3 regions of the Streptomyces sp. NPDC007896 genome follow, and region 3 is predicted to be linked to each of the others. Evidence: riboswitches for the same ligand, from Rfam matches in the RefSeq annotation. Region 3 holds a riboswitch; each other region holds the start of a gene.
The links. A riboswitch is a leader RNA that binds a small molecule or an ion and turns the genes downstream of it on or off. The one in region 3 is predicted to bind cobalamin.
Positions count from the first base shown of each region.

Region 1 (4,481 bases), on a different contig from region 3:
TCGCGCAGCGCGGCGAACGACGTGTCGGCGGCCGGCACGAAACGACGGCCCGCGGCGGCCGCCACCTCGCGCAGGAAGGCACGCCGGAAGCCGTCCGACTCCAGCGAGCCGTGCCAGTGCGTGCCCCAGACGGCGCCGACCCGGCACCCGTCCAGGAACGGTTCACCGCCCGTCACATCGGCGACACCGTGATGGATCTCGTAGCCCTCGACGTGCTCGCCGAGGGCCTCCCCGACGGGCCGGGTCAGGGTCTTCTCGCGTGCGAACCGCACCCGGACGGGCAGGAGTCCGAGTCCGTCGACATGACCGGCGCGCGATTCGACCTCGTCCTCGATGTGCTCGCCGAGGACCTGGAATCCGCCGCAGATGCCCAGTACGGGCCGCCCCTCGGCGGCTCTTCGCAGGATGGCGTCCGCGAGTCCGCGCTCGCGCAGCCACTCCAGCGCCTTCACCGTCCCCCGAGTCCCGGGGACGACGACGAGGTCGGCGTCGGCCAGTTCCTCGGCCCGGTCCACGAACCGCACCACGACACCCGGCTCGGCGGCCAGCGCGTCCACGTCCGTGAAGTTGGACATCAGCGGGATCGCGCAGACGGCGACGCGCAGCACGTCCTCGCCGACGGGGGAGGTCACTTGGGACTCCCGGACCGCTCCCCGCAGCGACACCCGCAGCCCGTCCTCCTCGTCGATGCCGAGGCCGTGCCGGAACGGCAGGACGCCGTACGTACGCCGCCCGGTGAGGCCGTGGAGCATGTCGAGCCCCGGCTCCAGCAGGGAGACGTCCCCTCTGAACTTGTTGACGAGGAACCCGGCGACGAACTCCTGGTCCTCGCGCGACAGCAGCGCGACCGTCCCGAAGAACGAGGCGAACACACCCCCTCGGTCGATGTCGCCGACGACGAGCACGGGCAGCCGCGCATTGCGGGCGATCCCCATGTTCACGATGTCGGTCCGCCGCAGATTGATCTCGGCAGGACTGCCGGCTCCCTCACAGATCACCGCGTCATACGTGCCCCGCAACTCGGCGAGGCAGTCCAGCACGGTGGTGAGGAGGGCTTCCTGCCGCCCGCCGTGGTAGCCACGGGCGGTCATCTCGCCCACGGGCCTGCCCATGAGGACGACCTGACTGCTCCGGTCGCTGCCCGGCTTGAGCAGCACGGGGTTCATGAGCGCGGTCGGCTCCACCCGGGCGGCCTGCGCCTGCATGGCCTGGGCGCGCCCGATCTCGGCGCCCTCGCGCGTCACGAACGAGTTCAGGGACATGTTCTGCGCCTTGAAGGGCGCGACCTTGACGCCGTGGCGCACCAGCCACCGGCAGATCCCGGCGGTCACGACGCTCTTGCCCGCGTCGGAGGTGGTTCCGGCGACGAGCAGCCCGCCGCTCATGACGTACGCCCCTTCCTGAGAAGCCTCTGTACGAGCAGCCGCCCGCCGGCACTCACGCCGAGGGCGAGCCAGCCGACACGCCGTGACAGCCGTACGGCCCGTTCGATGTCGTCGACCTGCACGGCGCGCCCGGCGCCGTTGAGTTCGGGCCGGTGCTCGACGCGGCCGCCGTAGGAGAGGGTGCCGCCCAGACGCACCCCGAGCGCCCCCGCGAACGAGGCCTCCACGGGCCCGGCGTTGGGGCTCGGATGCTTGACGGCGTCGGCGCGCCAGGCTCGCAGGGCCCCTCGGGGACTGTCACCCGCGAGGGCTGCGAGCACGGCGGTGAGACGAGCCCCCGGCCACCCGGCGACGTCGTCGAGCCGAGCCGAGGCCCACCCGTACCGCCGGTACCTGGGCGACCTGTGACCGACCATCGCGTCAAGGGTGTTGACGGCCCGAAAGCCCACGAGCCCCGGGACTCCGCCCACGGCCCCCCACACCAGGGCGCCCACCACGGCGTCGGAGGTGTTCTCGGCGACGGACTCGACGACGGCGCGCGCGATGCCGTCGGCGCCGAGGGCCTGGGGATCGCGCCCGCACAGATGCGGCAGCCGCTCCCGGGCCGTCTCGATCTCCCCGTCCGCGAGGGCGTCACCGATCGCCCGGGCCTCCCGCCCGAGCGTGGTGCCCCCGACGACGGCCCAGGTGGCGGCGGCCGTCAGCGCGAGGGACGCGGCACGTGAGGGGCGTGCGGCACGGGAAGCGACGGCGGCGAGTCCGGCGGCACCGCCCACACACACGGCGGTCTGCAGCGCGCCCCACCCGCGGTGGTCCCGCCACAGCACCCGCTCCACGGCGCCCGCGCTCCGCCCGAACGCGGCGACCGGATGCCCCCGGCGGGGATCGCCGAGCAGCAGGTCACCGAGGAGTCCGGCGGCGGCGCCGTACGCGAAGACGCGATCGGCACGCACGGGGTCAGCCGACCGTCAGGTCGGGTGGAACCGTCGCTCGCAGGGCACTTGGGCAGCCGCGCATGGCGTTATGTCCTCACTCAGGGTGTCCACGCCCTGGTTCGACGAGACCGGCGGGGAGAGTTCCTGGCTCCCGGGGAGTTCCTTCCCCGGTCACAGTGGCGGGACCGCGCCGGATTCACACCGGCTTCCTCTTCTGTCGCCGTACTTGGCTCCGGCAGTCCACCACGGGTTGGAAGACCCGTCAACTTGCTGTTGACCTGCGCGGGGAGAGTGTGCGAAGGCCCACATACAGGTGGGGTGCGGGACGGTGATCCGTCCCGCACCCCACGCGAAGTGGTGCCCGTTTTGCGCTACTTGCCGACGATCAGGAAGATGCCGTACGCCACCGCCGCGGCGCACGCCGCGAAGCAGACGTACGCGCCGGTGACCGCGAGGGTCGCGGAGCCGCCCTGGGCGGACGCGGACTCGCGCTTGGAGAGGCCGACGATGCCGAGGGTGAAGAGGCCGACAAGGCCGACGGTGGTCACGAGGCTGACTCCGAAGACGGAGCCGAGGGCTGCCCAGTCGATGTGCATGCTGTTCTGTCCTTACACCGTGGCCGGGCGGGTGGGCTCCGCGTCCGGGGACGGGATGGTGGTCTTCAGGTCGCCGGACAGGTCGCCGGTGACGGGGCCCGCGGGCGGCGGGGTGACGGCGGCGATCGCGGCGGTGACGACGCCCGCGGGCTCGGCGTCGACGTCGTTGACGTTGTCGACGGTGACCGGCTGGCGGCGGGAGAGCTTCCAGATGGTGCCGGCGCCGGCGACGAGCAGCGCGCCGGTGAGGACGATGCCCCAGGTGCCCTGCTTGGTCAGGAACTCGGCGGAGGCGCCGGCCAGACCGGCGGCCGGCAGGGTCAGGCCCCAGGCGACGAACATCCGGGTCGCGGTCGACCAGCGGACCACGCCGCCCTTGCGGCCGATGCCCGAGCCCATCACGGCGCCGGAGCAGACCTGGGTGGTGGAGAGGGAGAAGCCGATGTGCGAGGAGGCCAGGATGGCCGTCGCGGCGCTGGTCTGGGCGGCGAAGCCCTGCGGCGGCGCGAGGTCCGTGAGGCCCTTGCCCATGGTGCGGATGATGCGCCAGCCGCCCAGGTAGGTGCCGAGCGCGATGGCCGTACCGGCCGAGACGATGACCCACAGCGGGGGGTTCGAGCCCGGGGCGATGACGCCGCCGGTGACCAGCGCGAGGGTGATGATGCCCATCGTCTTCTGGGCGTCGTTCGTGCCGTGCGCCAGGGAGACCAGGCCGGCGGAGGCGATCTGGCCGGCGCGGTAGCCCTTGGCGGTCGCCTTCTCGTCGGCGCGGTTGCCGATCCGGTACGTCAGCCGGGTGGCCAGCATCGCGGCGAGTCCGGCCACGATGGGCGCGGCGACCGCGGGGATCAGCACCTTGGTGACGACGGTCGAGCCGTTCACCGACGACCAGCCGGCCGACATGACCGCGGCGCCGATCAGGCCGCCGAACAGTGCGTGGGAGGAACTGGAGGGCAGACCCAGAAGCCAGGTCAGCAGATTCCAGAGGATGGCGCCGACGAGCGCCGCGAAGATCACTTGGACGCGTATGCCCTCTTCGTTGATGATCCCGCCGGAGATCGTCTTGGCGACCTCCACGGAGAGGAACGCGCCGACCAGGTTCAGCACGGCGGACATGGCCACCGCCGTCTTGGGCTTCAGAGCGCCGGTCGAGATGGTGGTCGCCATCGCGTTGGCAGTGTCGTGGAAACCGTTCGTGAAATCGAACACGAGAGCGGTGACGATCACGATTCCGAGGAGGAGCGTGATGTGTTCCATTTACCCAGGCTTCTGTTTGGCGTCAGTGGCAGGTGGACCGTAGGCAACCTGAGTGAACGGAAGATGAACTGGGGCGGGCGCTGGGGTGTCTCAAACGGTGGACCGCCCCTCCGCTTGTGATGACCAGTGTGCGGGAGTGGCGGCCCGATGACTTACCAGATGTTCGAACGGAGGCGGAATTTCGGGTTCCGGCGGGGGGTGTTCGAGGGCTTCTAGCCGGTGGCGAACTGCTTGAGCCGGGTCATGGATCCGTTGAAGAGATTCTGGTCACCCGGGAGCGTGCCGCTGTTGTCGTACTGCCAGAACGT
Region 1 covers NZ_JBIBKX010000001.1:70,819-75,299, reverse strand. The annotation lists gene ACFZDJ_RS00380 (cobyric acid synthase) at 1-1,385, opposite strand, end outside; gene ACFZDJ_RS00375 (cobalamin biosynthesis protein) at 1,382-2,338, opposite strand; cobalamin riboswitch at 2,438-2,580, opposite strand; gene ACFZDJ_RS00370 (hypothetical protein) at 2,692-2,916, opposite strand; gene ACFZDJ_RS00365 (inorganic phosphate transporter) at 2,929-4,173, opposite strand; gene ACFZDJ_RS00360 (GH25 family lysozyme) at 4,386-4,481, opposite strand, start outside.
Region 1: it holds a riboswitch for cobalamin, as region 3 does, so the genes downstream of both, ACFZDJ_RS00375 (cobalamin biosynthesis protein) here and ACFZDJ_RS19010 (CbtB-domain containing protein) in region 3, are expected to answer to the same signal.

Region 2 (4,481 bases), on a different contig from region 3:
CTCGTGGTGGACGGCGACGACGGCGCCGAGGATCGTGGCCTGGCCGCTTGTGGGATCGCCACCATCGAGCAGCGGCTGCCCGGTCCGCACCTGCGCAACGGCCGGATCGGGCATGTGATCGGCGTGGTCACCGACCCTGCGTACCGGCGGCGCGGACACAGCCGCTCGATCATGCGGGGCCTGCTCGACTGGTTCGGGGAACGAGAGGTCGCCCGAGTGGACCTGTACGCCTCTGCCGAGGGCGAACCGCTGTACCGCGAACTCGGCTTCACCGACCACCCCGACCCCGCGCTGTACTGGCGGCCGTGAGCCAACGGCTCCATGGGGACGCGGGGCTTGTGGTGTGGTGGGTCACCGGCGGGCCGGGAAGCGCTGGGCGCGCTCTCCCGGCCCGCCGTACGGGCTCAGGACGCGGACAGCTCCGTGCGGACCGTCCGGGCCGCGGTGACCAGGTTCTCCAGCGAGGCGCGGGTCTCGGGCCAGGCGCGGGTCTTCAGGCCGCAGTCGGGGTTGACCCACAGCCGCTCGGCGGGGATGGCCTCAAGTCCCTTGCGCAGCAGCGCCGCCGCCTCCTCCGCGCCGGGTACGCGTGGGGAGTGGATGTCGTACACGCCGGGTCCGGCCTCGCGCGGGTAGCGGTGTTCGGCGAGTTCGCGGGCGACCTGCATGTGGGAGCGGGCGGCCTCGAGGCTGATGACGTCGGCGTCGAGATCGTCGATGGCCTGGACGATGTCGCCGAACTCGGCGTAGCACATGTGGGTGTGGATCTGGGTGTCCGGCCGTACGCCCGCGGTGGTGAGGCGGAACGCCTCGGTGGCCCACGCCAGATACTCCGGACGGTCGCCGGCGCGCAGTGGCAGGGTCTCGCGCAGCGCGGGTTCGTCCACCTGGATGACCGAAGTCCCGGCCGCCTCAAGGTCGTTCACCTCGTCGCGCAGGGCGAGGGCGACCTGTCGGGCGGTGTCGGCGAGGGGCTGGTCATCGCGGACGAAGGACCAGGCGAGCATGGTGACAGGGCCGGTGAGCATGCCCTTGACCGGCTTGCTGGTGAGGGACTGGGCGTACGTCGTCCAGCGCACGGTCATCGGTTCCGGGCGGGAGATGTCGCCGGCCAGGATCGGCGGGCGTACGTAACGGGTGCCGTAGGACTGGACCCAGCCGTGCTGTGTGGCGAGGTAGCCGGTGAGCTGTTCGGCGAAGTACTGGACCATGTCGTTGCGTTCGGCCTCGCCGTGCACGAGGACGTCGAGGCCGGTCTTCTCCTGGAAGGAGATCACTTCGCCGATCTCGACCCTGATGCGCTCCTCGTACCCGGCGCTGTCGATCCGTCCCGCGCGCACGTTGGCCCGCGCGGTGCGCAGTTCGGTGGTCTGGGGGAAGGAGCCGATGGTGGTGGTCGGCAGCAGGGGCAGACGCAGGTGGGCGCGCTGGGCGGCGGCCCGTTCGGGGTAGGGCTGGGCGCGGCGGGCGTCGGTGTCCGTGACGGCGGTGGTGCGGGCGCGTACCGCCGGGTCGTGGGTGAGCGCCGAGCCGGCGCGGGAGGCCAGGTCGGCCCGGTTGGCGGCGAGTTCGGCCGCGATGGTGTCGGTGCCGCCCCCGAGGCCCTTGGCGAGGGTGACGATCTCGGCGGTCTTCTGGCGGGCGAACGCGAGCCAGCGCAGGATCTGCGGCTCGATGGCGCGTTCGGCGGTGGCGTCGAGCGGGACGTGCAGCAGCGAGCAGGAGGCGGCCACGTCGACCCGGTCGGCGAGTCCGAGCAGGGTGCCGAGGGTGGTGAGGGACTTCTCCAGGTCGTCGACCCAGATGTTGCGCCCGTTGACGACACCGGCGACCAGGCGCTTGCCGGGCAGGCCGCCCACGGCGGCGAGCGCGTCCAGGTTGGCGGCAGCGGCCTCGGTGAAATCGAGCGCCAGACCCTCCACCGGAGCCTTGGCGAGCACGGGCAGCGCGTCACCGAGCCGGTCGAAGTACGAGGCGGCCAACAGCTTCGGTCGCTCGGCGAGCCCTCCCAGGTCGCGGTAGGCGCGTGCGGCGGCGTTCAGCTCGGCGGGCGTACGGTCCTGGACCAGGGCCGGTTCGTCGAGCTGCACCCACTCGGCGCCGGCCGTGCGCAGGTCGGCGAGGACTTCGGCGTACACGGGCAGCAGCCGGTCGAGGAGCGTCAGCGGGTCGAAGTCCGCGGCGACGCCCGGCGCGGGCTTGGCGAGCAGCAGGTAGGTGACGGGGCCGACGAGAACGGGGCGGGCGGTGAGGCCGAGGGCGAGGGCCTGGCCCAACTCGGCGACCTGCTTGGTGGAGTCGGCCGTGAAGACGGTGTCCGGACCCAACTCGGGCACCAGGTAGTGGTAGTTGGTGTCGAACCACTTCGTCATCTCCAGCGGTGCCGCGTCCTGGGTGCCGCGCGCCATCGCGAAGTAGCCGTCCAGCGCGTCGGCCTCGACGGCGGCGCGATGGCGTTCGGGGATCGCGCCGACCATGACGCTGGTGTCCAGGACGTGGTCGTAGTACGAGAAGTCGCCGGTGGGTACCTCGTGGATGCCGGTCTCGGCCAGCTGCCGCCAGTTGGTGCGGCGCAGTTCGGTGGCGGTGGCCCGGAGGGCATCGGCGTCGACGCGGCCCTTCCAGTAGCCCTCGATCGCCTTCTTCAGCTCCCGGTTCTGTCCCTGGCGGGGGTAGCCGTACACGGTGGCCCGTGCTGCCGCGGCTGCGGACTTCGCTGTCACGGAAATCTCCTTCGCGAGATATCTCCCTGGGATCCCGGGACGGGACGAGGGCGCGAAGGGGTGACGAACCGGACGGAAACGACCTCACGCGGCACAGCGCGGTCGTCCGCCCGATATGTACGCCGACCCGCCCACGAGGTCACCGGGATGTCCGCGCACGAGGGGTCGGGCGCGGGCAACGGGCAGGTCTTCGGACTCGCGGGCACGTCCTCCGTACGGAGGACACCTAATAGCCGTCGCTTCCCAGGTCCTGTTCACCGGACCCAGTGCGTATGACGGCGGTCGTTCCCACTCACCGCTGCGGGGCAGTCCCGGATTCCCACCGGGTTCCCTCTTGCGACGCATCCCGCCTGGCGGACGGGGCGAACCAGTTGCACAGACCAGCCTATGGGGCGCTCACCCGGCGCGGCGGATCAGGTCCGGCATTCGGACGGTGAGCTGGGACACGCGGTCAGGGCCCCTCGGCCCGGTCGCGCCAGGATGCTCACTCCTGGCCGTACACGTGGAAACCGCGGCCGGTCTTGCGGCCCAGCAGCCCTGCCTCCACCATCCGCTGGAGCAGCGGGGGCGGCGCGTAGAGGGGTTCCTTGAACTCGTCGTACAGGGACTCCGCGATCGAGGCGACGGTGTCAAGGCCGATCAGGTCGGCCGGCTTCAGCGGGCCCATGGGGTGGACGCAGCCCAGTTCCCTACCCGTGTCGAACTCGCCGCCGAACTCGGCGACCCGAACGAACTGCGCCGCCTCGCGGACGCGGACAACCCCACCGCAACCGTCGAGCTCATCCAACTCGCCGCAGAGCAAGGCGACCTCGAAGAACTGCGCCGCCTATCGGGCAGCGGCAATGTCACGGCCACCGACCAGCTGATCGAACTCGCCACGGAGCAGGACAACATGGACGAGCTGCGACGCCTCGCCGAGCAGGGCAACACGACCGCGGCCGAGCAACTCGCAGAGCCCGCCGCCGAGTGATCGCCTGTCTGCACTCCTCAACAGGTCGATGGCAGAGCGGCGCGGGCGCCTGCCCCGGTGTTCCGGGGCAGGCGCCCGTCGGTGGTGCGGCCGGGCGAGGGGAGCGCGGCGTGCCCACCAAGGCGTCGGCGGCTGCCGGCGCCGGTGTCAGACCCCCTGTGTCAGCACCTTCTCCAAGGCGCCCAGGGCGGACTGGAGTTCCTCGCCGGTGATGGTCAGCGGCGGGGCCAGTCGGATCGTCGATCCGTGGGTGTCCTTGACCAGAACTCCCTCGCGCATCAGGCCCTCGCTGATCTCGCGCCCGGTGCCGATGGCCGGGTCGATGTCGACGCCCGCCCACAGCCCCCGAGAGCGGAAGCCCTCCACGCCCCGGCCCACGAGCGCCGTCAGACCGCCCCGCAGGACCACGCCCAACTCGGCCGCCCTGCTCTGGTATTCGCCGGTCTCCAGGAGTCCGACGACCGCGGAGCCGACCGCCGCGGCCAGCGGATTGCCGCCGAAGGTCGAGCCGTGCTCACCGGGCCGCAGCACCCCGAGCACGTCCCGGCGGCCGACCACCGCCGACACCGGCACGATGCCGCCGCCGAGCGCCTTGCCCAGGAGGAGCAGGTCGGGGACGACCTCCTCGTGTTCCACGGCGAGCGTGGTGCCCGTGCGGCCCAGGCCCGACTGGATCTCGTCCGCGATGAACAGACAGCCGGCGCGCCGGGTCAGCTCGCGGACACCGGTCAGGTAACCGTCGTCCGGGATGACGACGCCTGCCTCGCCCTGGATGGGCTCGATCAGCA
Region 2 covers NZ_JBIBKX010000003.1:334,556-339,036, forward strand. The annotation lists gene ACFZDJ_RS12760 (GNAT family N-acetyltransferase) at 1-309, shown strand, start outside; gene metE (5-methyltetrahydropteroyltriglutamate--homocysteine S-methyltransferase) at 405-2,723, opposite strand; cobalamin riboswitch at 2,887-3,110, opposite strand; partial or broken gene ACFZDJ_RS12770 (3-hydroxyacyl-CoA dehydrogenase family protein) at 3,208-3,453, opposite strand; gene ACFZDJ_RS12775 (hypothetical protein) at 3,394-3,693, shown strand; gene rocD (ornithine--oxo-acid transaminase) at 3,841-4,481, opposite strand, start outside.
Region 2: it holds a riboswitch for cobalamin, as region 3 does, so the genes downstream of both, metE (5-methyltetrahydropteroyltriglutamate--homocysteine S-methyltransferase) here and ACFZDJ_RS19010 (CbtB-domain containing protein) in region 3, are expected to answer to the same signal.

Region 3 (4,481 bases):
GCCACCCCTGCGCCGAGCACGGGCACGGCGGCGGCGGCGAATGCGGTTGCGGCGAGCACAGCCAGAGTTCTGGAGTGTTGCGAACGCGACAAGATGAGCCTCTGTGAATTCGAATGTGTGGGAGGTGATTGCGCGCGAGTGACCGACGCGGACGGCAGAACTGGATGACCCGATGCAAGAACCGGCGCACGGACCAACGGAAGAACCGACGGAAGAACCGACGGAAGAACCGACGGAAGGCATGCCGCCCAAGCCACTCGTGTCGCTTCGCTCACTTCAGACGCGGCGAAGCGAGCTGGATTCTTCCAACTTTTGACAACTCCCGTCAATCCTTCACCGGTTGCGCACTTCCTCCACGGAACACTCCCGGGCTGTAAGGGACTTACGAGACGGGGTCCCGCACGGCCGCGACGGTTCAGGAAGCCAGGTCCCGGTGACGACGCAGCAGTTCAGCTATCAGCCGGCGTCGATGCCCGGAAAACGCGAGAGGGCCCCCGGATGGTTCCGTGGGCCCTCACTCGGGTGTCGGGTCATGTCAGCTGGGAACGGCGACCCGTCGGCTCGCGGCGGCCGTCACCGGCTTGGGATTCAGCAACCGCTCGGCCAACTCGCCGAAGACCAGGCCGAATCCGCCCCACAAAACGGTCTGGATGGCCAGCGCGGAGAGACGGAACCGCCACAGCAGAGTGGCGGGGAAGTCCTTCGGCACCTCGTTGATGACCGGCAGGAACGCGTACGCCAGACCGATCACGACGGCGAAGGCGGCCACCGCGGCGACGGTGGCGTACCAGGTGCCGATCCTGGGTGCCAGCCGCTTGCCCAGGATGGTGGCGGCGATCGCGAGGAGCACGCTGAGCACCATCATCAGGAAGTACAGGGTGGTCCGCTTGCCGATGGTGTCGGGGTTGCCGACCGACGGCGGGTTGGCGGGGTACTTCAGGAACGGCACGACGTACACGGCCAGCAGCGCGCAGCCGGACAGCAGCAGTGCGGTCGCCCGCGGGCTGAAGCGGCCGACACGGCCGAGCGCGAAGGAGAAGGCGAGCGCGGCGATGCCGCCGAAGGCGACGCCGTAGACCAGAACGCCGGTGGCGAGACCGGCGGTGGACTGCAGGGAACGGGAGACGATCTCCATCTCGTGCTCGTGGGAGTGGGCTTCCTCGAAGCTGATCGCGCTGTCGACGTTCGGCTCACCGAGGAAGTAGGCGGCAACCAGGGCGAGCAGGCCGGCACCGAGGCCGGCGAGCATGCCCCGCACGAGGAGATTTCTTACCGTTGCGGAGTTCATGGGAGTGCTGGGGTTCCCCTCGGTCAGTGGCAGGGGAAGCCGAGAAGGTGGCGGGCGTCGTGCACCCACTCGTGGACGTCCGAGCCGGAGACGACGGAGGTGGCGCCCTGTTCGGCACCGACGAAGTACAGCAGGACGAGCATCAGGATGCCGAAGAAGACCGCCCACGGAGCAATCGCCTTGAGCGGCAGCTTGGCGGGAACGACGGGGGTGGTGGTTGTCGGCTGGGCGACGGTCTGCGCCATGGCAGGACCTCCTCGGGAGTTCGCGTCCCATCTCGGTGGTGCACTGGACGACGGCTACGGGTCTGACTCACGACAGGTCCCAGCGGGCTGGAGTCTCTCGTTCACAGTGGCGCGACCGTGCCGGCTTCCCACCGGCTTCCGTCTTGCCGTCATCGATATCGCACCGACCGTACCGCGTGTCGGGTGCGGGGCCAAGACCGCGCCACCTGGCGTGATCTTCCTCTCGCACCAGGTGGCCGCTCCCGAGTGAACAGCGGGTCAGCGGTGGCGGAACCCAGTTGAGTTCGGGCCCGGCCCCGCTCTCAGACCGAGGGGGACCGGTCCGCGTCCTGGGACTCGGGCGTGCCCGTCGTACGACCGAGCTTCTGTGCCTCCTCCAGCGTGCGAGCCCCGCGGAGGGGGGGAGAACGTGAGCCAGAAGGAGACGACGAGGTAGGAGACCCCAACGGCCCACAGGGCCGTGCCGGGTGACAGGGCGTCGGCCAGGGCACCGCCGACGACGGCTCCCAGGGGCAGCGTGCCCAGGGCGACGAGGCGGTAGCTCGCGGTCACCGCGCCGATCTGGTGCTCCGGCGGAATGGCCTGCCGCAGGCTGACGGCGAACACGTTGAACAGCGCGACACCGAAGCCGTTCACCATCATGGCGACCGACGCGAGCACGGCGACGTACCCGCCTACCCGGCTGACGGCGGGTACGAGCAGCAGACCCACCGCGGCCAGCACCGCACCCAGGGCCAGCACACCGCCGACGGCCCACCGTTGGGTGAGCCGGGTGGCGCAGAGCGAACCGATCAGGGCCCCCACACTGCCGATGCCGGTGATCACGCCCACCGTGGTGCCGCTCATGTCGAGATCACGGACGGCGAACACCAGGAAGACGGTCAGAAAGGCCTTCTCGTGCAGATTCGACAGGCCGGCCTGAACGCACAGGTCCCGGATCGGGCGCAGGGACCAGGTGTAGCGGAGCCCGGAGCCGATCGCCTTCAGCGCCGGCTCACGAGGCTGTTCGGGGGCCTTGACGCCCCGCAGCAGCAGACCGCTCACGGCGGCACCGGCGGAGCACGCGGCGGCCACCGTCAGGGTCGGCGACACCCCCAACTGGCCGACCAGGAAGCCGGCCGCGGCGGGACCGGCGAGGGTGCTGACCGAATACGTCGCCTGGTGCAGGCCGTTGGCCGCGGCGATGGAGTTCAGCGGCAGGAGCCTGGGCAGCGTGGACTGGTAGGCGACTTCGTAGAAGACGGTGGCGACACCGATCACGGCGGCGGCGGTGAGAAGTTGGCCGAAGTTCAGCCCGTCGGCCGCCTGGAACGCGGCTAGCACCGCCAACGCCGCGCCCTGGGCGGCACTCGCGGTGACGAGGGTGCGGCGCGGCGGATACCGGTCGACCATGACGCCCGCGACCAGCGAGAGCACCACGACGGGGACGAACTGCACCGCCGACACGAGTCCCACCCCCGTGCCGTCGGCATGGAGGTGGGTGACCGCGATCAAGGGTAGGAGAAAACTGGTCAGCTGTCCGCCGAAATGCGCCGAGGTTTCTCCCAGCCAGATGTTGCGGAAGTCTTTGTTGTCCGCGATCAGGATTCGGATACGGGAAGTCGTAGTACGGCGTCCCGGCGAGGAGTTGGCCGTCGGCCTCGACCGTGAGGTATCCCGGGGTGGCGAACTCGGGCCGCTCCTGACCGCGCAGCCAGGCGTGGCTCTGGTAGAAGCAACTGCCCGGCGCGAGCGCGTCCCAGGCCTCCCGGTCGATGTCGTCGATCGTCTCCAAGTGCCTCACCTCAGGCATGTGCCTTCCTCCCGTTGCTCACAGCAGCCAGTCGTCGGTGTTCAACCCACCCACCACGTACTGGCCGTACTCGGCGCCGAACGCCTCCGCCTCGGCCCGGTTGCGTTCGCGGACCTTCGCCCCGTCCGCCGCCAACGGCCGGTCCACTCCGACGAACACGCTGTACAGGGGATGAGGCTGGGCGCCGCGCGCCAGCTTTGCCTGGAAGGTGCCCAGACCGAGGTGGATCGCCCGCACGGTGCGACCGGCGCCCGACTCGATGGGGTGGTAGAAGACCAGGTTGAAATAGTCGGCCATGTTGGGCACCGAGTAGTCGAAACCAGCCACGCGCGCATACAGCGTGTCGCCATGCCGGTACCGCAGCGCGAAACCGATGGGCTGCCCGGCGTCCTCGTCCAGGAGCAACGTGCTGCGGTCGCCGAGGTGGCGGCCCTGGCGGTCGTACACCGCTGCCGCGCGCTCCTCACCGTACGCATGTCCGTGCTTGCGCATCAGTGCGCTGTTGAGCGGGGCGATCTCCTTGACGACTTCGGGGAGGGAGACCTCCCGGATGGTCCGGCCGCTGCGGTCGAAGTCCCTTCTCTCCCGCCGGGCCCGGGGCCGTCGGCCTGAGGGCAGCCAGGCGAAGTAGTCGTCCAGGTTCTGCCACAGACCGACGGGCAGAACGGTCTCCACGTCGTGATAGAGGACCACCGCCCCGTCGTCGGCGTGGGCCTCGGCGACCTCCAGTGCCTCCGCCCGGGGCAGGTAGTAGTACCCGAGCACGTCCGCTTCGGCGGTTCGGGCGAAGTCGAGGGTCTGTGCGGTGAGCGCGTGCACCGCCTGCGCGCGCTCCTGTGCCGTCACTCCCTCACGGCCCGGCAGTTGGCCGCGGAACTCCGACCAGCCCGCGCCTAACACCATGGGCCGGGCGGCGAGTTGGGCGTGGCGCTCGTGGTCGATCAGACCGGCGAGCAGGTCGGCGGGGGTGTAGAGCAGGTGCGGCGGACGTGTGAACGCGTACGCCTCGGCTCCCGCGACCGGCGTTCCCTGCCTGTCGCGCGCCAGCAGATAGCGGGCGGCGGCTCCGGGCGGCAACTCCTCCGTGCGTACGCCCGCGAAGCCGCTGCTGGAGTAGATCGTCCCGCCGATCACCAGAGCATCCCATTCCGCTGCC
Region 3 covers NZ_JBIBKX010000005.1:343,155-347,635, forward strand. The annotation lists gene ACFZDJ_RS19000 (hypothetical protein) at 1-59, opposite strand, end outside; gene ACFZDJ_RS19005 (CbtA family protein) at 536-1,288, opposite strand; gene ACFZDJ_RS19010 (CbtB-domain containing protein) at 1,312-1,533, opposite strand; cobalamin riboswitch at 1,568-1,716, opposite strand; gene ACFZDJ_RS19015 (MFS transporter) at 1,792-3,126, opposite strand; gene ACFZDJ_RS19020 (GNAT family N-acetyltransferase) at 3,344-4,481, opposite strand, start outside.